2 regions of the Abyssisolibacter sp. ZYX002 genome follow, and region 2 is predicted to be linked to the other one. Evidence: predicted binding sites of a transcription regulator. Region 2 holds the regulator's gene; the other holds the start of a gene.

Region 1 (11,252 bases), on a different contig from region 2:
CAATAGCTTAATAATAGTAATGGTTGTTATAGCAGTTATAGGCATATTGATTATGGGTGGAGTGCTTTACTATAACAGTATTTATGCTGTTAAATCTATTAAAGTAGTAGCTGAAAGGATTTATAAACTTGCTGGTTGTGATCTAAGAGACGATAAGGACAAAAATATGGAAAAGCTTTTAAAACGCAAGGATGAAACAGGAGATATGGCTAAAGCACTAGCTACTATGAGAACCAATATAGCCAATCTAATAAACAAAGTACAGGATGTAGTAGGGCATGTTTCAGCTTCATCAGAGGAATTAAATGCTACGTCACAACAGGTGGCAACAAGCTCACAAGAAGTATCTAAAACTATTGAAGAATTAGCAAAAGGCGCAATGGATCAAGCTCAAGATACAGAAAGAGGTTCTACCAAGATAAATAACTTAGGAGATATGATAGCAAATAATCAAAGGCAAATGGAAGATGTAAACAACGCTGCTGTTAATGTTGCAAATTTAACTGACGAGGGATTAGATGCCATAAAAGATCTAATAGATAAAACAGAGCAAAGTAAACAAGCAGCAACAGAAATTTTCAAAGTTATCGAAGAGACAAATGATAGCTCAGATAAGATTGGGGATGCTAGTGAAGTTATAGCATCAATAGCAGAACAGACTAATCTACTTGCTTTAAATGCAGCTATAGAGGCAGCAAGAGCGGGAGATGCAGGGAAAGGCTTTGCTGTAGTTGCAGAAGAAATCAGAAAATTAGCAGAACAGTCAACTAATTCAACAAAAGAGATAGATATAGTAGTAAATGAGTTAAAAACTAATTCAACAAATGCAGTTAATACAATTAAAGAAGTAGGGCTTATTGTAGAAGCCCAAGCAAATAGTGTAGGTAAAACAGAGAATAAGTTTAAAGAAATTGAACAAGCAATGCAGGAGGCAGAGATAGTAGTTGGCGAAATGTATGGCTCAGTGAATGCTATGCAAGAAAGTAAGATAGAAATATTAGATATTATCCAATCATTATCGGCTATAGCTCAGGAAAATGCAGCTGGAGCAGAAGAAGCAACAGCATCAACACAGGAGCAAACTGCATCTATACAACAAGTTGCAAATGCAAGTGAAAGCCTTTCGGAAATGGCTTTAGAGCTACAAGAGACTATATCAGAATTTAAGATATAGATATTTAAAGGAATCTGGTGAAAGAAATTATGAATTATATTGAAAAAAAGGTTAAAAAGAATGACATTGATAATATAATTAACGAATTGATATATTTGTTAGATAGAATAAATTCTATTATTAAATGGATTGATAAAAGTCGAAGAGATATTTATCATTGCATAGAAAACAATATGCCAAATAATAAAGAATTGACAACAGATATGATAATTGATTTAATAGATACCAAGAAGATATTAAAAGCTAGCAATGAAATAGGAGAGATAGCATACTCAATGGAGAAAATATTAGAAGAGATTTCATAATACAAAAATAATAATAAAGGAGTTATTTGTGGCTAACTCCTTTATTATAGAAACAGCTTTGACTTATCTAAGAAGACTACTAAATTTATAATATATAGCTTAGTTAGTATATTGGTATATATATTTCTGAGAATATGTACTGCGATTATTATTGTAATAATTAGTTCGTATATTAGTTGTATTTTGTTTTGATAATAATTATAGTGTCAAAGCTATATATTACTGAAACAATTTTTCTATAGATGGCACAAGACTTGTGAAAAATTCTGCGAATTTTGTAAAGAAAGAAGCAAAGAAATTAACGAAATTCATAATAGATTCCCCCTGTTCAATTTTTAGTATTTTTTTATTCCATCTACACTACTTCAACTTCATGACGTCACTGCTTAATTAGTAGTTGGTATGTTTATACTATACAGATTATTGTTGGATAAAGCAATACATATGGCACAATATTGTAGTTTTATGCCATGAGTGTGTAATATAAGTAAAGGAACTGCAATTTCTTGTCGTATATTTAACTCTTTTTAGGTTAGATTATTTTCAATAAATATATAAGAAAAAGTGGCTTACTGAAATAAAAGTAGCCACTTTATAAATTTTATAATATTTAAATTCTACATAGCGTTTTTAAATATACTGACTATTTCTTCATGAGTAGCTTGCTTAGGATTTGTAATTCCACATGCATCTTTTAGTGCATTTTCAGCTAATGTTGGAATATCTTTTTCCTTTGCACCGATTTCTTTTAAGCCAGATGGGATACCTATGTCCTTAGAAAGCGCTATTATTGCATCAATAGCGCTTTGAGCACCTTCTTTGTCACTTAAGCCTTCAACTTTTACTCCCAGAGATTGAGCTATATCTTTTAATTTTTCAGGGCAAACTTGGCTGTTATATTTTTGTACATGTGGTAAAAGAATAGCATTACATACACCATGAGGTAGATCATAAAAGCCTCCTAACTGATGAGCCATTGCATGAACATAGCCAAGGCTTGCGTTGTTAAATGCCATACCAGCTAAAAATTCAGCATATGCCATTTGATTTCTGGCATTTTCATCTTTACCATTATCGACTGCTTTTCTCAAATGATTAGAAATCAAGCTTATTGCCTGAAGTGCGCAAGCATCAGTAATTGGAGTAGCAGCAGTTGATACATAAGCTTCAATTGCATGAGTTAACGCATCCATACCAGTCGCAGCAGTCAGAGATTTAGGCATATCCATCATTAGCTCAGGATCATTTACTGCAAGAATAGGAGTTACATGTTTATCAACTATAGCCATTTTTATATGTCTTTCTTCATCAGTTATAATACAAAATATAGTCATCTCACTTGCAGTCCCAGCAGTGGTGTTTATTGCAACTAGAGGTAATTGAGGTTTAGATGATTTATGAACACCTTCATAGTCTTTAATGTTTCCGCCATTGGTCGCGACAAGAGCTATTCCTTTAGCGCAGTCATGAGGAGAACCACCACCAAAAGATATAACAAAATCACATTCCTCAGATTTAAGCATATCTACACCATCATGGACATTTTTAGTAGTAGGGTTAGGTTTTGTTTCATCAAATATTACATACTCTATACCATTATTAGCAAGCACAGATGTCAACTTATTTACTAACCCTATTTCATTTAATACTTTATCAGTAACTATAAAAGCTTTTTTAAAACCAAGATTTTTAATCATATCACCTGCATCAATTAAAGCATTTTTATCCATAATGCTTATAGAGGGCATATAAAATACATAGCTCACTTATTTCACTCCTTTTTAATATTATCAGTTATAGTATTTACATAAGTAAAACAATTATTATATATATTAACAATATAAAAGTTTAAGGTAAACATAAAAGGGTATAATTAATATAGTAATAGCTAGTTAAAAAAGGAGGAAGGTCAATGGATTATAAAGAACAAGTACTCAAAGTATTAAAAGAATCAGATGAACCTATGAAAGCAGGACAAATAGCAGAGAAGATTAATGCAGATAAAAAAGAGGTAGACAAAGCAATAAAAGCATTAAAAAAAGAAGAGCTTATAAACTCTCCTAAAAGATGCTTTTACGATGTAAAGTAGATATAATGAACAGAGAAATCTAAAATAGTCAGGTTTAAAATTTTATTATTCGTCAGGGTGTTTTAGGTGATTACTATATTAAATATAATATTAAAAAGAAGATGTCTCAAGGGGCATCTTCTTAGTTATCTTTTTTCATGGTTTCTTAATGTGTCTTTCCAGTAACTAAAGCAATATCTTTATTATTTTCAATTGAAGCTTCTATTATTAACCTTAGAGCAGTTACTATATTTTCAAGAGACATAGAAGCTACGTTGTTTCTACCAATTACTTGATCAGGTAAATAAGGAACGTGTATAAAACCTCCTTTGATATTGTCAAATGTATTTTCAATCATATGAAGCAAGCCATACATTAAATGGTTGCAAACGAAAGTACCTGCTGTATTTGAAATATTTGCTGGTATATTGTTATCACTCAATTTTTTTAGAATTGCATTAATTGGCAGATTAGAAAAATAAGCATTTTTCCCTTCTTTATAAATCGGTGTGTCAATAGGCTGATTTTCTTCATTATCTGGGATTCTAGCATTATCTAAATTTATTGCAATTCTTTCAATAGATATAGTAAACCTACCACCTGCTTGGCCGATACACAGTACTATATCTGGTGATTCTTTGATAATTGCTTTTTTTAAAGTGTCTATAGATTTTTTAAAAACTGTTGGAACCTCTAGTTTTACAATATTATAATCCATTATCATATCAGGTAATTTTTTAACAGCTTCAAGAGCAGGATTTACAGACTCTCCACCAAAAGGATCAAAACCTGTTATTAATACTTTTTTCAAATTAAAGCCTCCTTTATTACATATATGTTTTTGTTTAATATTTTATATATTAAAATGCTAACGTATACATTAGTATAACATGAATAACCCATAAAACAAATGCATAAGGCAACTGTGCAATAATAACTCTATATTTGTTTTTAGTTTCTAATACGGCACCAGGGACAATATTAAAATTTGCTGCCATAGGTGTTATCAAAGTTCCGCAGTAACCTGCTGTAAGAGCTAATATACAAGCAATAGCGGGATTAGCACCTTGTGCTATGACAAATGGCATACCTATACCAACAGTCATAACAGAGAATGCAGCAAATGCATTACCCATAATCATAGTAAATAAAGCCATCCCTAAACAATACGCTATAACGCCAACAAGTTTACTAGGACTACCGATGACATTGCTTATACCTCCAGAGATAACGTCACCAACACCAGCAGCAGTAAACAAAGCACCTAAAGCTGTTAAGAGCTGAGGTAAAATACTAGCAGCACCAACACGTTGCAATAATCTACTTCCGTCGTAGCAAACTTTGCTTGGTTTTGTTCTTGTCATTGTTGCTGCAATTAATAATGCTAATAGAGCTCCAACACCTAGTCCTATAATGCCACCTAAAGATTTTATAAATTGACCAAAAATAAATGCAACAATTCCGATGGTTAATGCTGGTATAAACAGCTTGTTTTTGTGTTTGATAGCACAATTTTCTCGATCTTTTTCAGAAGCATTTGACATTGAGCCAAATGTTACTTTCTTCATTGCAGTTAGACAACCCATGAAGACTATCATACCACCAGTAATATATCCTGGGATAAGCTTTCCAAATATAAAAATTATTCCTACAAGTCCCCAGAATAAACCAGTTCCTATTCGTGAAGGGTGTTTATCATCCTTGAAAGCATATATAGCTGTCAATATTGCAACCATACCTGTTAATACGTATATTGTTTCTAATAAAATTTTCTTCATTTGCTAAGCTCCTTTCTTACTTTAAGCTTTCTGCTAATCTTTTTATCAAGTAAATAATTTTGTATAATTGCTAGTATTAAAGCTATAATAGCTACAGGTATTGCATTTTTAGAAACTTCAGCATCAGTTACAGTAATCCCTTGTTCTTTTAAAGTGTTTATAACTAACAAAACTCCACCTGCTGTAATAAAAACATTTTGTCCAAAGAAGTTACCATAGTTTTCAGAAGCAGCTGCATACCCTTTAATTATTTCCTCTGTGTCTTCATCTACGTTTTCGTAAGTATTTTGAGCGGCACCAAAAGCCATAGGATTGATTAGAGGTCTTATAAATTGAACATGGCCACCAAGTCTCAAAGAAAGTGCGGCAGCTATCATCCTAATAGTAGTATAAGTTGATAATACTTTTCCAACAGTCGCTGATTTGAGGTTATTGATGAGATGTGCAGCTCTTTCCCTTAGTCCATTTCTTTCTAATATACCTATAACTGGAAGCGTTAATAAAAAGATAGACATATTTCTTGAGTTAACAAATGTTGTACCTATTTTGTCTAATATTTCGATAATATTAAGACCTCCCAATAGACCTGTAGTGATGCCAGCTATCAAAACTACAGCTATAGTATCTAACTTTAAGAAGAAGCCGACAACTACAATTAAAATTCCAATAAGTTTAATGTACTCCATAATAAAACTCCCTTCTAATATTTTGAATATTTTGATAATTATAATATTTATTTTGAATATATTCTGTTGTTTAGGCAACATTTTTTAATAAATATTACTGGAGTTTTTTTAAATTTATTATAAATGATAATTAACATATTCTTGTAACTTTGTTTTGTTTTTTATAATAATTCTTTTTTTATCAATTTCAATTAAACTTTCAGAGCGAAATTTATTAATAGCATTTGTAACAGTAGTACGGTTACAACCTATTCTATTAGCGAGTTCTTCATGAGTTATCTTAAATTCTATAGAATCAATTGATTTGGTACTCTTATACCTAAACTTGCTTGTATGAGCCAATCTAAGTAGACAATTAGCAACTTTGCCAATAGCGTTGTTAAAATTATAATCTGCTATATTCAACATAAGTATCCTATATTTACGAATAATACTATGCATAAAGTATCGATAGATTTCAGGATGCTTTAACAGTTCGTTTTCAAGAACAGCTTTACTTATCAATGATATTTCACAATCTTCTATAACTTTTGCGATAACCTCAGTGTGTTGACCTTCAAAGAAATTCATTTCTCCTAAAATAGTGCCTCTTTGCAGTCTAAACAAGCACACTTCATCTCCTGTATTGCTAATAATAATTTGAGTTATTTGTCCTGATATAACTATATAAATGCTATCAGAAGTACAATGGGTTATATACTCTTTCTTTTTGTATTTTTTGATAGAGCCCTTTTTACTTAACTCGTTAGCAAAAAAGTTCGTCATTTTGATTTGTAGATTTTCATCAAAAAGTTTATCAAACATAAAATAACCTCCAAATAAATATAGATAGACAGTTTAAATAGTATGATACCATAGTGTATATAAAAAATCTAGATATGACTTCAAATAGAAAATTAAAGAATTATCGCATAATCATATCTAAAAGAATATAAAATCCTTGTTAGGGTAGTTTGTCCGATAAATTAAGTATTGAACTGACAAACTAACATCGAATACAATAATATTTTCAGTAAAAGGGGAATGTGGTATTAATTACAATAACATGGTATACTAAGTATAGTTATGATTATGAGTAAATAACAAAATTTGGAGGTATAACGATGGATAACGAATCAAAACAATTTTTAGAGCGACTACTTACAACACCCTCACCATCAGGTGCAGAATATGATTTGCAAAAAAAATGGATTGATTATACTAGAGTTTTCGCTGATACAATCGAGACAGATACAGCAGGAAATGTCATAGCTTGTGTTAATCCAGATAGCTCTTTTAAAGTTATGTTAGCAGGGCATTGTGATGAAATAGCTTTTGTAGTAAATTATATTGATGATGATGGCTTCGTATATATAACAAAAGCAGGAGGTATAAATCATAAAATAGCACTCGGAATGCGTGTTAAAATACTCGGTAAAAAGGGTCCTGTACTCGGTGTATTTGGTGTACCTGCAGAGCATCATGGTGGTGCAAAAGATGATATCAAAATACATGAAGTGTATATTGATTGTGGAGCTACAAGCAAAGATGAGATTTTAGAAAACATATCTGTAGGCGATTATGTAATCTATGATTGTGACTATGATTATATGCTTAATAATCGTTTGGTAGCACGTGGATTAGATAATAGAACTGGTGCATTTATAGTTGCAGAGGTTCTTAAAAATGTAGCCAAAGCTAATCCAAAAGTTGGTGTCTATGCTGTTAGTACAGTTAATGAGGAGACCAATATGGGTGGCGCTTACTTTGCAAGTAATTCTATTCAGCCTACATTAGGTATAGCATGCGATGTTACATTTGCAACTGATCACCCTAATGTGGACCCAAAAGAACATGGTGATGTAAAACTTGGTGGAGGACCAGTTTTATCAAAAGGAGCTCCTATAAATGATTTAATAAATGATTTACTTGAAAAATCAGCTTCTGATACTAATATACCTGTTCAATACGAATTAACTCCAAGAAGCACAGGAACTGATGCGGATAAGATTAGATTAAGCGGTAAAGGAGTACCTGTTGCACTTGTATCTTTACCACTCAGATACATGCATTCTCCAGTTGAAGAAGTAAGTTTAGATGATATTGATAAAGAAATTGAACTGCTCACGAAATTTATATTAGATTTGACAGGAGAAGAGAACCTAAAACCTGTAACGGTTTAAGTATAATAAGCCCTTATGCTGTTAATATTGGTTGTCATTAATCTATTCATTAATCTATATTAATAAAGTTAAATATTACTACTTAAAAAAAAGGGGTGTCTTTTAAGTTTAAGACACCCCTTAGATTATTTTTAAAATATTAATTTCTGTTCATTACTTGATACCCATAATTAATACCTTTTGGAGATGGAGGTGTATCAGAAGGTAGATGTTTTTTCATTACTCTTATGATAGTTAAGAAATCATATCTAAATGATATATTATTGTCACCCCAATGTTTTGCTAGCACATCAAATGCATTGTTCACGTCTTTAACCATAGCAGTCCATTGTTGTTCAGTTGGTACACCATGTGGATAGAATGCTCTCAAATTATCAATAAACACTTTTACATCTTTCTTAGATAGTTTAATATCATAGATATCAGAAGTTTCATTATTCATCTTTTTCATTATATTTAAAACTTGTGGAACATGGTCAGCAAAACCATTATATCCTAGAGTTTTAACTATATTAGTTGAATTCATATTTGTCTGTCTATTTGCTTTAAATACATCACCATTTACAGAATAAAGACCTCTGTTGTAGATGTATGTTAGTAACACATCTTCAGCTGACCTGTCTTTAGCATTTTGAACAAAATCTTTAAATTTATAAGAAGGTACAGCATACATGAATTCTCTAGTCATTGTTAAGCTTGCAGCAGATGATATAGCAGCTTTAACAAATTTAGGGTCTTCTGTAGATATAGATACATGTGTGAAATCATCATGACTAGCATTTTTAGCAAAAGAATCTGGGAAGAAATCTTTTACTTCATTGAAGTTTGGTGTCTCTTGTTGGAATGGTCCATCAGGAGAACCAGAAGTCATACCCCAATACCAAGTTTTACCTTTGATATTGACAGGGTGGCTTAAAGCACCCTCTCTAGTAGGGTATACTGCAAAGGAGAAATTCTCCTTAGTTCCAAGTGCTGCCATGTAGTTTGGATTGATTCCATATATCTCTTGAATATAGCCTAATCCCATAGCCATGTATTTTGAAGGAACCCACATCTTTATACCGTTAGTTAGATTTGTATATACATTGTTTGCTAAACCTATATTTATTTGAGTATTAGAAGGACTGTTATATAATATAAGCCCATCTTTTATAGGTGAAGCAGATGATTTGTAATAATCAGAAGAGTTACTAATTAAATCACTAACACTAAGATTTGATTTTCCTTTAACAAATGATGATGGTAGGCTTGGTCTTTTTGGATATATATTCTCACCACGCATAAAGTTAGGAGTTACATTGCTTGGATAAGCATTATTACCTTTTTTCTCAAAATCCATTGTAACAGTTCTTGATTCACCCATTCCGAATGTTATTTCCCAAGGATTAAGCAATACTGTAACCTTATTTCCATCTTGAGAATAAGACTTAGCACCTGTGATGCTTTTTACTTTAGAAGTCGTTTCAAAAGTAAAGCCCCAAAGGTTGAACATTCCGCTATCCCACTTGTATGAAGTGTTTGGATTTTTTAAGACGAAATTAGATTTAAAGCTTGAACCATTATCATTAATATTTTTAGTTTCAATAACAAATCCCTGCTTTTGAGCTGATGAATTATTGTTATTATTATTATTGTTGTTGTTATTGTTGTTATTATTATTGTTTGTATCCTTTAATGGAAATTTATTTCCCCAAGCTGGAGAATAAGAAGGATTACTTAATGGAAATAGTGGTTTATTTGCTTCTGGCAATTCCAAATCCTGAGCTATAACTGTTGAAATCATTTGATTATCAGGTTTTTCATAGCTAGCGTTAGAATGTGATCTTTGTAAACTCCAGATCATCATACCACCAACGTTGTTTTTATTAACGTATCTCGCAGTTTTAGCTACTTTTTCAAGGTTCCAAACATGTCCACCCCAATCTTCTGGTGGAACCATAACTCCCATATTAACAGGACCATTAAAATAGTTTTTGTAAGCTTTTAAAGCATCAATAGGATCGTATTCACCAGCATTATATCCCATAACATTAACCATGTCTAATTTGTCACCTGCTTTGCGAAGTATAGGTAGCATCATACCTGTACTAGCAAAAGGTCCTGGCTTAGCATTCTTCCACTGGTCTTCTCCATATGCTCCAACACTCCAGCCAGTAGCGCATAAAATATATGGTCTAGGTAATTGTTTACGCATTTGAGTCAATATATTAACGTATTCATTTTCTTTTGCATATGTTATTTTGCCATTAGAGTCATATGATGTATTAAAGCCACCACTAGGTTCATAATCAATATCTACACCATCTAGACCGAAATCTTTTATGAATTTAGCAATATTGCTGTAATTCATATTTGACCAATTTGTATAAGTCAATCCACCTATAGATATGATAACCTTTGTGTCAGGGTTTTTGTTTTTAAGATGCTGGATAGCTTCTTTTAGTACTGTTCCATTATAGCTAAATTCAAGTCCAGTACCGCTTAGATTAAGGTTTCCAGAGTATTTCATATCAGGCTTTGCAAATGCTAGCATTACGACATTTACATATTTAGGTAGATTTGCAAGATGGGTATCTTTTCCTTTAGATGCCCATTTATCAGACCAAGACTGGAAATAACCAACGTATTTGTTTTTAATATTCTTATTATTGTTATCTTTGTCTTTATCTTTATCTTTGTCTTTGTCTTTATCTTTATCTTTATCTTTATCTTTATTGTTATCTTTATCTTTATTGTTATCTTTATCTTTATTGTTATCTTTATCTTTATTGTTGTCTTTATCTTTATTGTTGTCAATAACATACTTCATCTCATTTAATAAATACTCTTTTGGAGTTTTAAATGAACCAGAGTAACTAATTGACATACCGAATGTAACGCTTTGTCCAGGACGTATAGTTTTGTTCCAACCAGCATTTTTAACTTCTATGCTAGTTCCACTTTTTTTCATATTTCCATTCCAAAGACTGTTGATTTTAGCGTTTTTGTCAAGAGAAAATTTAAGTTTCCAATTTTCAATGTTTTTATTTCCAGTATTTTTTATTGTTACATTTGCTGTCATACCACTACCCCAATCTGA
Region 2 (11,252 bases):
AGGGTCATTATAAATATCTGGACTACATAGCAGATGTTCATATTCACTAATTTTGTTTTCTAGAAGAGCTATATTTTCTTCGAGTTTACTCAGTTGTTGCTTTTTAGCACGCTCTTTTTTCTCGAGTTCTTTTTGTTTTTTCCTATCCAGTTTCATTTGAGTTTTAGTGATACCAGTATTAATCGAATCATCATTGTTACTGCTAAGGAGTTTGCTTTTTTCAATATAGTAATCAAAGTTACCAAGGTATTCAGTTATTTTATCACTATTAAAATATAGTATTTTATCTACAACTTTATTTAAAAAGTATCTATCATGAGATATTACTAATACAGTTCCTTCATATTTTTTTAATGCATCTTCAAGAACTTCTTTGGAGTCAACATCTAAGTGATTTGTAGGCTCATCCATAAGTAGAAAATTCGATTTAGATAGCATTAATTTTAATAAAGCTAATCTTGCTTTCTCACCACCACTAAGAGAGCCAATCTCTTTAAATATATCATCTCCAGTGAAAAGGAACTGCGCTAAAATGCTTCTAATTTGAAAATGATCCATTAGAGGGTGTTCATCCCATATTTCATCTGCAATAGTCTTTTCAGTATTTAGATACTTCTGCTCTTGATCAAAATAACCAATATTAACATTAGCGCCTAAAGTATAATTTCCTGAACTAAGACTTGTAATACCCATTATGATTTTAAAGAGAGTAGATTTACCTATACCGTTAGGACCAATGATACCTACTTTTTCGCCTTTATATATATTAAAGTTTATACTGTCAAATAGCAGTTTACCATCATAATTTTTTTTCAAATCTTCTATGCGTAACACATCATTACCACTTTTCACACTTGGAGTAAACTTAAAAGAAGCTTTTTTTCTTTCGCTAGGATTTTTTAGCTCTTGCATTTTTTTAAGCATTTTTTCTCTACTTTGAGCTTGTCTTATTGCTCTTTTTCCACCCAAAGAAAGATTTTTTATTATTTCTTTTTGTCTATTCATTTCATTCTTTTGTTGTTCGAATTTTTTCTTTTCCAATTCAATTTCTTTTTTCCTTTTATCCATATAAGTGCTGTAGTTTCCGTTGTAGGATTTTAGCTCGGTATTTTCTAATTGAAGTATTCGAGAAACTACATTATCTAAAAAATACCTGTCATGAGAAATAATAATAACAGATCCCTTATAGTCTTTAAGATATTTTTCAAGCCAATCAATCGAATCCAAATCCAGATGATTAGTTGGTTCATCAAGCAAAAGAATATCAGGCTTTTGGAGCAATAATTTTGCGAGATATACTCTAGTTTTTTGTCCTCCACTAAGCTGGTTTATTGGTTTATAAAAATCACTACTATTAAAACCTAAACCAACCAAAACACCTTTAATTTGACTGTCGTATCCATATCCATTACTTTTCTCAAATTCATCAGTGAGCTTAGAGTATTTGTCAAGAAGCTTTTCAAATTCTTTAGAATCGTGATCCTGACTTTTTTCACTTATTTCATTTTCTAGGGATCTAAGTGTTTTCTCAAGTTCAATGACAGGTTTAAATATTTCAAGTAACTCATCATAAATATTCTTAGAACTATCTACGCTAGTGTGTTGCTTCATATAACCTATTTTTGATGTTTTAGATGTATATATTTGACCATCATCACTTGAAATTTTACCAGTCAATATATTAAACAATGTAGATTTACCAGCACCATTAATACCAATAAGGCCAATTTTCTCACCAGCATTAATAGAAAAAGTGACGTTATCTAAAATTTTGTCAGTTACATAAGTTTTGCTTATATTAGTACATGATAATACAATCATGATGTCCTCCTAAAACTAAAGCTTAAAATTCAGTGTTTCAACTTATATAATACATTAATATTAGTGTATTATGCAAATATAGAGCTTAAATTAAACAATTTTTAGTAAGATTATAGAAAAAACAATATATTAGTTGCCTTGAATTTGATTTTTTACTAAAATGTGGAGAGAACGCAATTTGCTTCTACTCTGAAAATAATATTTCATATTAAATTTTAATTTTTTTTAATATTCATATAGAAAACGTATAAGAATTGTATTATAATATGATGTAACTTAGATTATTTGATATTTGTAGATAGAAAGCAATGGACTGGTAACAGTAGTTTACATTGATATAATTTTGACAAGTGAATGATTATTATTTATTCATGCTGATTACATTGATATTATCACGAAACTACAATAAAATAGATAATATGCTTTGTCTAGTCATGAAGAAATATCATCAAAAAGATTGACTAAAACGTAAAGATTGTTTTATAATTAACACAAAAGTGTAAATAATTTAGTAATTTCATGATGATGTTAGTATTTTATTTCCTATTTTATATAAACTATAAAATAAGTGATAAAAGTAGAGAGGGATATTTTATGGCTAAAAACAATAAAGTTTCTATGGCGGTTGTTAGGAGATTACCTAAATATTACAGGTATTTATCAGACTTGAAAGAAAAGGATATTATGAGAATATCTTCTGGAGAGTTGAGTAAACTAACAGGATTTACCGCTTCACAAATTAGGCAAGATTTGAACAATTTTGGAGGTTTTGGACAACAAGGCTATGGATACAACGTAGAAGATCTCCATAGTCAACTTGGTAAAATATTAGGTCTAGATAGGACTTACGAAACTATTTTGATAGGGGCAGGTAACTTAGGTCAAGCAATAGCAAATTACAAAGGGTTTTTATCAGCAGGTTTTAGAGTAACTGCTTTATTTGACAAAAACCCAAAAATGATAGGTCTAAACATTAGAGGGATAAAGATTCATGATATAGATGAACTTGAAAGCTATATCGAAGCTAACAACATTGAAATAGGTATAATATGTACTCCTAAAGAAGGAAGTCAGGAGATAGCAGATATACTGGCAAATAATGGTGTAAAAGGTATTTGGAATTTTGCACCGACTGATTTAAAAGTGCCAGAAGGTGTAGTTATAGAGAATGTTCATTTAAACGAAAGTTTGTTTACACTATCATTTTTGATGAAGAACAGTGACCAAGGAGCTCTTTAAAGCTCCTTTAGGTTGTTTCAAAACTAGTGGATTTTGACTAAAGAAATTCAGTTTGAGACAACCTTTTTATTTAAGGAGGATACAATGAAGGTATTTGCATTAGTTGGTAAGAGTGGCACAGGAAAAAGCTATAAAGCTATGCTGGTGGCAAAAAAACATAACATACAATATATTATAGATGATGGATTATTAATTAAAGGAAATAAAATAATTACAGGTGTATCCGCAAAGAGTGAGAGCACAAAGATAAGTGCAACAAAAAGAGCTGTTTTTTTAGATGAAGACCATAAAGTAAGTGTACTAGATGCGCTGAGAATACAGCATCCAAAGAAACTACTAATATTAGGAACATCAATAAAAATGGTAAATAAAATAGCAGCTGCATTACACTTAGATAAGATAGATGAATTTATAGATATAAACGAAATATCTACAAAAGAAGAATTACAAGCAGCCCATAATTGTAGATTTAAGGAAGGAAAACATGTTATACCAGTGCCAACATTTGAGATAAAAAAAGACTTCTCAGGTTACTTTATAGATAAGTTAAAGATATTTAAGAAAAAAGGTAAAATAAATGAGCAATATATTGAAAAATCAGTAGTTAGGCCAACATATAGCTATTTGGGAAGATACACAATATCACAAAATGTTCTCAAGAATCTTATAAGAATTGCATGCACCAAGGTAGATGAAGTTGACAAATATGGTAATATTAGAGTACTTAGTAAAGCAGGGAGTATAGCAATAAAGCTAGATGTCATACTGTATTATGGAATGAATATATCCGAGATTATAGAAACTTTACAAAAGCAAATTATTAAAGAAATAGAACAAATGACATCATTAAATATATTGTCAGTAGACGTAAACATAAAAAAATTAAATATAAACAAAATAAAATAATTCAGTATTTTGCAAGAAATAAATAAATTCGATTCAGAAATGAAAGAAATACTTCATATGACTAATATTTAACATACTAATAAATATGTTTTTTTAACACTTAATATCTGTTGAAATAGCATATTTTTTGTTTTTTGAAAATGAATGAATTAGATATATAAATAATGATAACGACTTAAACATAATAACACCCTGCAAAAAAATTTTAGCATAAAAATAATGTTAAAAATGATTAATAAAAAAACGTTTACAAAGAAATTAGCCTGTGTTATTATTACAGTGTAAAGAAGGGGTAAAGTTTTTTATAGTAAGGAAAACATTTTCAAAACATAAGGAAGTTAAAAATTTAACAATTTATAGGGAGGTCATTACAATGTCCAACACTTATATTCAAGAAGTATTTGAAAGAGTAAAGCAAAGAAATGCACATGAACCGGAGTTTTTACAAGCTGTAGAAGAAGTTTTAAATTCATTAGGACCAGTTTTAGAAAAACACCCAGAATACGTAGAGGCAAATCTTTTAGACAGATTCTGTGAGCCTGAAAGACAAATAATGTTTAAAGTACCTTGGTATGATGATAATGGTAAACTTCATGTAAACAGAGGATTTAGAGTACAATTTAATGGAGCTATTGGACCTTATAAAGGAGGACTAAGATTCCATCCATCAGTTTACATTGGTATAGTTAAATTTTTAGGATTTGAGCAAATATTAAAGAATGCATTAACAGGACTTCCAATAGGCGGAGGTAAAGGAGGATCTGACTTTGACCCTAGAGGTAGATCAGATGCAGAGATATTAAGATTCTGCCAAAGCTTTATGACAGAGCTTTATAGACACATAGGTCCAGATGTTGACGTTCCAGCAGGAGATATGGGAGTTGGAGCAAGAGAAATAGGATATCTATACGGACAATACAGAAGAATCAGAGGAGCATTTGAAAACGGAGTATTAACAGGAAAAGGCTTATCTTACGGTGGAAGTTTAATAAGACCAGAAGCTACAGGATTTGGTTGTACTTATTTCTGTCAAGAAATGTTAAAGCATGAAGGAGAAACTTTTGAAGGCAAAACAGTTGCATTATCAGGTTTTGGTAATGTTGCATGGGGCGCTGCATTAAAGATAACAGAATTAGGTGGAAAAGTTGTAACGCTTTCTGGCCCAGACGGATACATATACGATCCAGAAGGAGTTTCAGGAGAGAAAATAGAGTATATGCTTGAGCTAAGAGCATCAGGTAGAGATAAAATAGAAGATTATGCTAAGACGTTTGGTGTAGAATTCTTTGCAGGTAAGAAGCCTTGGGAAGTTAAAGTTGATATAGCTATGCCATGTGCTACACAAAACGAAATATTAATAGATGATGCTAAGACAATGGTAGCAAATGGAGTTAAATATCTATCAGAAGGTTCAAACATGCCAACAACAAACGATGCAATAGAGTATTTACAAGCAAATGGAGTAATCATCGGACCTGCTAAGGCAGCAAATGCAGGTGGAGTTGCTACATCAGCGTTAGAAATGAGCCAAAACAGCATGAGATACTCATGGACAGCAGAAGAAGTAGATGCTAAATTACATCAAATAATGATTAACATCCATGACAACGCTATGAAAGCAGCAGAAGATTATGGATTTGGATATAACCTAGTTGCAGGTGCTAACATCGCAGGTTTTGTTAAAGTTGCAGATGCTATGGTTAAGCAAGGTTCTTACTAGAAATTAATATCTGAATAAAATATAGATAATAAAAACCGCCGTAAGGCGGTTTTTTAGATTAATGACAAAGTAATTAGGATAGCAGGCTTAAAACTTGCTATAAGACGGTTTTTATGCTTTAATGAAACAATATATTTTTAACATCTAAATAATTGGGTATAATCATAACATAAAATAGATATAGAGGTGATAACTTGAAAAATTTAGATATACAGCAAACAGATAATGGAGTGATAGTAAAAAACATAAAGAACTTTGTGCCAAAGCACACTTTTGATTGTGGACAATGTTTTAGATGGAATGAAGAAGATGATGGTAGTTATACAGGAGTTGCGTATGATAGAGTAATAAATATGAAATTAGATAATAACATATTATATATAGATAACTGTAATATAGAAGACTTCAATAATATATGGGTGGAATATTTTGACTTTAATAGAAACTATGATGAAATAAAGAAAGAACTTAGCAAAGACAATGTACTTGCACATGCAATGAAGTTTGGCAAAGGTATTCGAATATTAAATCAAGATCCTTTCGAGACACTTATCTCATTTATTATATCTGCTAACAATGGTATTAGTAGAATAAAAAAAAGTATAGAATATTTGAGTATGAAATATGGTGAGAAAATTGGTGAATATAAAGGTAAAGAATATTATAGCTTTCCAAATGCTGAGGTGTTAGAAAAAATAAGAGCGGAGAATTTACGTGAGAGTGGAGTTGGTTATAGAGCTAGCTATATATTTAATACAGCAGTAGTAGTTGCATCAAAGCAAATGGATATATATAACCTTAAAAACCTTTCAACAGAAGATGCTAGAAAAGAATTAATGTTACTTGCAGGAGTTGGGCCAAAAGTAGCTGATTGTATAATGTTGTTTTCTATTGGTAAACATGATGCATTTCCAATAGATGTATGGGTAAAAAGGGTCATGGAATATTTCTATTTGCCAAAAGACAGTTCATTAAAATATATACAGAAATATGGTCAGGACAAATTCGGAAAGTATGCAGGCTTTGCACAGCAGTATTTATTCTATTATGCGAGAGAAGCAAAGTTAGGCAAAAAATAATTACAAAAGCGTATGTTGTAATAATAATGTAGTGATTATTATATATAGATTATGTTATAATAATGTAAATACATTATAGTAGGAGAGAGAGTCATATGGATAATAAAAAAATCAAGATACCATATTTGAACATTGTGCCAGTAGCTGTAATTATCATGCTATTATACAAGATAGTAAACAACGATAATGTGGCACCAATGTTTTATAAAATAATAAACCCATTTTTAGGAGGATTTTTGATAGCATACATATTAAATCCCTTCATAAGAATGTTAGAAAAGAAACTTAAGTGCAAGAGGGTACTAAGTATAACTATCTCATATCTATTAGTTCTTGGATTAGTTATATTCATAATTATAATAGCAGTACCAAAAATATATAATAACTTTGTTGAGTTAGCAAAAAATTTGCCAGACTTCATAAATGAAATGAGGGACTTTTTAAAGAATGACATAAATAATATCGAATTGCTTCAAAAATATAACATAGCAGAATATATTGACAATGCCATAGCTAATTTGGGCAAAACTGGCAATATAGCTAAACTTATGGATTATGCAGGTCAAGGAATAGGTAGCATAGCATCAACAGCCTTAGGTTTCACGCATGTGATGTTTAATTTAATGGTGAACAGTATAATAGCTATATTTTTGCTGTATAACAAAGAAGATTTTGTCAAAGGATTGAAAAGAATGTTATTTGCATTTATGGACAATAAAAATGCAAATAAAACATTAGCTATATATAAAGAGATAGATGACACATTCTCAAGATTCTTAATTGGTAAGATACTAGATTCAGCTATTATAGGAGTAATATGTTTTGTATTATTGCTTATTACAGGGAACCCGTATGCGTTGATACTTTCTACAATAGTAGGGATAACAAACATGATACCATACTTTGGACCATTCATTGGTGCAGGGCCTGCAATACTCATAACATTGTTTGTAAGTCCTATCAAAGCATTATGGACAGCATTGATTATATTAGGGCTTCAACAATTTGATGGATGGATACTAGGACCAAAGATATTAGGAGATCAAGTTGGTATAAAACCGTTTTGGATAATAACGGGTATACTAATAGGTGGAGCGTTGTTTGGTTTAGTAGGAATGTTTATAGGAGCACCTTTAATAGCAGTTATTAAAATCTTTATAGAAAGAATAATAAAAAGAAGGCTTGATAGCAAAGGTATGGCAGATATGTAATAGATAGAAATAAAGAGGAAATAAATAAAAAACTTAGAAAAACGAACATAATCAAGCATAATCAGGTATCACACTAAAAAATGGTTAAGTATGACATTTGATTGATGATGCTTGATTATGTAACATTATACATGTAATTATTAGCACTCAAGTGTAACGAGTGCTAATAGATAGTCAGGCTAATTTATTTAACTGAAATATTAGTTACTACATAATTTTTTATGAATATTTCGGGTCTTAAAAAATAAATTTATTAAGGAGGATGAAACATGAATATTAGACCATTAGGCGACAGAGTAGTTATCAAAAAAGTAGAAGCAGAGGAAAAAACAAAAAGTGGAATAGTATTACCAACATCAGCAAAAGAACAACCACAAGTTGCAGAGGTTTTAGCTGTAGGACCTTCAATAACAGAAGATGATAAAAAGAAAAATGAATTAAAAGTTGGAGATAAAGTTATCTTTTCAAAATATTCAGGAACAGAAATAAAGATTGACGGACAAGAATATACAATACTTAAGATTAGCGATATATTAGCAGTAGTGGAATAATTATTAAGAATAAAAGGAGTGATAATAAATGGCTAAGCAAATTAAATTTGGCGAAGATGCTCGTCGTGCGATGGAGCAAGGTGTTAACAAGTTAGCGGACACAGTTAAGGTTACATTAGGACCAAAAGGAAGAAACGTAGTATTAGACAAGAAATTTGGATCACCACTTATTACAAATGATGGTGTTACAATAGCAAGAGAAATAGAAATAAAAGATCCATACGAGAATATGGGAGCACAATTAGTTAAAGAAGTTGCTACAAAAACTAATGACGTAGCAGGAGATGGAACGACAACAGCAACTCTTTTAGCGCAAGCAATCATAAGAGAAGGTTTAAAGAACGTTGCAGCAGGTGCTAACCCAATGATACTTAGAAAAGGTATTCGTAGAGCTGTAGATACAGCAGTAGATAAGATTAAGTCTTATTCAAAAGAGATTTCAAGTAAAGAAGCTATAGCGCAAGTTGCTTCTATTTCTGCAGGTGAACAAGAAATCGGTAATTTAATAGCAGAAGCTATGGAAAAAGTAGGGAACGAAGGGGTTATCACAGTAGAAGAATCAAAGACTATGGGAACTACTTTAAATGTAGTTGAAGGTATGCAGTTTGATAGAGGATACCTATCACCATACATGGTAACAGACGCAGAAAAAATGGAAGCAGTACTAAGTAATCCTTATATATTAATAACTGATAAGAAAATCACAAATATTCAAGACATATTACCAATATTAGAGCAGATAGTACAACAAGGAAAAGCATTATTACTTATAGCAGAAGACGTAGAAGGAGAAGCTCTTGCAACATTAGTTGTTAATAAATTAAGAGGAACATTCAACTGCGTTGCAGTAAAAGCTCCAGGGTTTGGAGATAGAAGAAAAGAAATGCTAAGAGATATAGCTATATTAACAGGTGGTCAGGTTATATCAGAAGAATTAGGATATGATATTAAAGAGATAACTATAGATATGTTAGGAACTGCTAATACAGTTAAAATAGATAAAGAAAATACAGTTATAGTGGACGGTAGTGGAACTCAATCAGATATAAATGATAGAGTAAAGCAAATAAAAGCTCAAATAGAAGAAAGTACATCTGAGTTTGATACAGAAAAATTACAAGAGAGATTAGCTAAGCTTGCTGGAGGAGTTGCAGTTATAGAAGTTGGTGCAGCTACAGAGACAGAGATGAAAGAGAGAAAGCTTAGAATAGAAGACGCATTAGCGGCTACTAGAGCAGCAGTAGAAGAAGGTATAGTAGCAGGTGGTGGTACGGCATTAGTTAACGCTATACCAGCAGTAGAAGAGCTTCTAAACGAAGAAAAAGGTGACGCTAAAACAGGTGTTAGTATTATAGCTAGAGCGTTAGAAGAGCCAGTTAGACAAATAGCAGAAAATGCTGGATTAGAAGGTTCGGTAATAGTTGAGAAAGTTAGAAGTAAAGAAGTAGGAATTGGATTTGACGCTTTAAACGAAAAATATGTAAATATGATACAAGAAGGTATAGTGGATCCAACCAAAGTGACTAGATCAGCATTACAAAATGCAGCATCAGTTGCTGCTATGATATTAACAACAGAAAGTGTTGTAACAGATGAAGAAGAAGAAAACGCAGGTGGAATGCCAGCTGGAATGCCGGGAGGTATGCCAGGCGGAATGCCGATGATGTAGAAAGTATAAAATATTACAATAAAGTTATGATTTAAAGGGGACTTAATCTAGGTGCTTGAAACCATGGATTTTAGTCCCTTTCTTTTAGTGTATATTCATAAAATTTAATATATATTAGCAAAATGCATAACAAAAAACTTAAAACCATTGACTTTTTACATAATTCAAATAAAATAATAATTGGGGATTATTATAAATATACAATACAATTTGTATTGAGAAAGGTGAGTGTATGGAATTTATAAAAAATACTAATCAGGTATATACCATAAAAGAACAAGTATACAATATAGTAAAAGAAAACATCTTAAATGGTAATTTTAAGCCAGGAGAAAGATTACAAGAAAAGAAAATAGCAGAACAACTAAATGTTAGCCGATCTCCAGTTAGAGAGGTATTAAAAGAACTTATTGGAGAAGGATTATTAGAGAGTATCCCTAATAAGAGCATAAGAGTTAGAAAGTTGAGCAAAAAAGACATAATAGATATCTATGAACTTAGATATGTTATGGAAAAGTATGCTCTACAAAAGACTATAGAAAATCTTACAGAAGATAAAATAAAACTGTTAGATGAAATATTAGACAAGATGGAAAAAAGCTATTCAGAAGGTAATTTCAATGAATACTGTAAAACTGATGTACAGCTCCATGATCAAATATTAGTTATGAGTGAAAACAAGGTAGCTTATAATGCGTTTAAAAATATATTCTCTTTGATGCAACCATTCAGAATAATATCATTACATAATAAAAAGAGATTTGAAGAATCATTTAATGAGCACAAAATGATTATTGAAGGCATTAAAGAAAAAGACTTTAGCAAGTCATGGAAGTATAATTCTCATCATTTAAAATATGCTAAAGAGCAAATATTAAAATACCTAGAAGAAGAATAAAAGATATAGTTTTAGATATTAACGGATTGTTTCTAAGAATTTGAGACAGTCCTTTTTTATTGAAAAATCTATAAAAAAATAATACAATTAAAAATATATGCCTTAAAAGTTAAAAAACAAAAGACATAAAAATTTAGGCAGCATATAGGAGGGATTTA

Evidence for each region. The regulator Rex, encoded in region 2, represses fermentation and respiration genes when NADH is low (regulators of the CRP and FNR family bind a similar motif). The targets are predictions, from matches to a motif close to ATTGTTAANNNNTTAACAAT.
Region 1: P3X86_RS19430 (DUF969 domain-containing protein) is a predicted target of Rex. The motif match lies at 6,031-6,050, and genes of this name have one in related genera.

Annotation. Positions count from the first base shown of each region.
Region 1 covers NZ_JARMXH010000011.1:50,517-61,768, reverse strand. The annotation lists gene P3X86_RS19460 (methyl-accepting chemotaxis protein) at 1-1,174, shown strand, start outside; gene P3X86_RS19455 (hypothetical protein) at 1,204-1,479, shown strand; gene yiaY (L-threonine dehydrogenase) at 2,097-3,245, opposite strand; gene P3X86_RS19445 (HTH domain-containing protein) at 3,392-3,568, shown strand; gene pcp (pyroglutamyl-peptidase I) at 3,714-4,358, opposite strand; gene P3X86_RS19435 (DUF979 domain-containing protein) at 4,408-5,325, opposite strand; gene P3X86_RS19430 (DUF969 domain-containing protein) at 5,322-6,002, opposite strand; gene P3X86_RS19425 (Crp/Fnr family transcriptional regulator) at 6,129-6,815, opposite strand; gene P3X86_RS19420 (M20/M25/M40 family metallo-hydrolase) at 7,115-8,173, shown strand; gene P3X86_RS19415 (cellulose binding domain-containing protein) at 8,313-11,252, opposite strand, start outside.
Region 2 covers NZ_JARMXH010000010.1:19,722-30,973, reverse strand. The annotation lists gene P3X86_RS18860 (ABC-F family ATP-binding cassette domain-containing protein) at 1-1,821, opposite strand, end outside; gene P3X86_RS18855 (redox-sensing transcriptional repressor Rex) at 2,416-3,060, shown strand; gene P3X86_RS18850 (Asp23/Gls24 family envelope stress response protein) at 3,145-3,966, shown strand; gene gdhA (NADP-specific glutamate dehydrogenase) at 4,340-5,686, shown strand; gene P3X86_RS18840 (DNA-3-methyladenine glycosylase family protein) at 5,881-6,765, shown strand; gene P3X86_RS18835 (AI-2E family transporter) at 6,861-7,976, shown strand; gene P3X86_RS18830 (co-chaperone GroES) at 8,246-8,527, shown strand; gene groL (chaperonin GroEL) at 8,556-10,196, shown strand; gene P3X86_RS18820 (GntR family transcriptional regulator) at 10,429-11,094, shown strand; gene P3X86_RS18815 (GntP family permease) at 11,252-11,252, shown strand, end outside.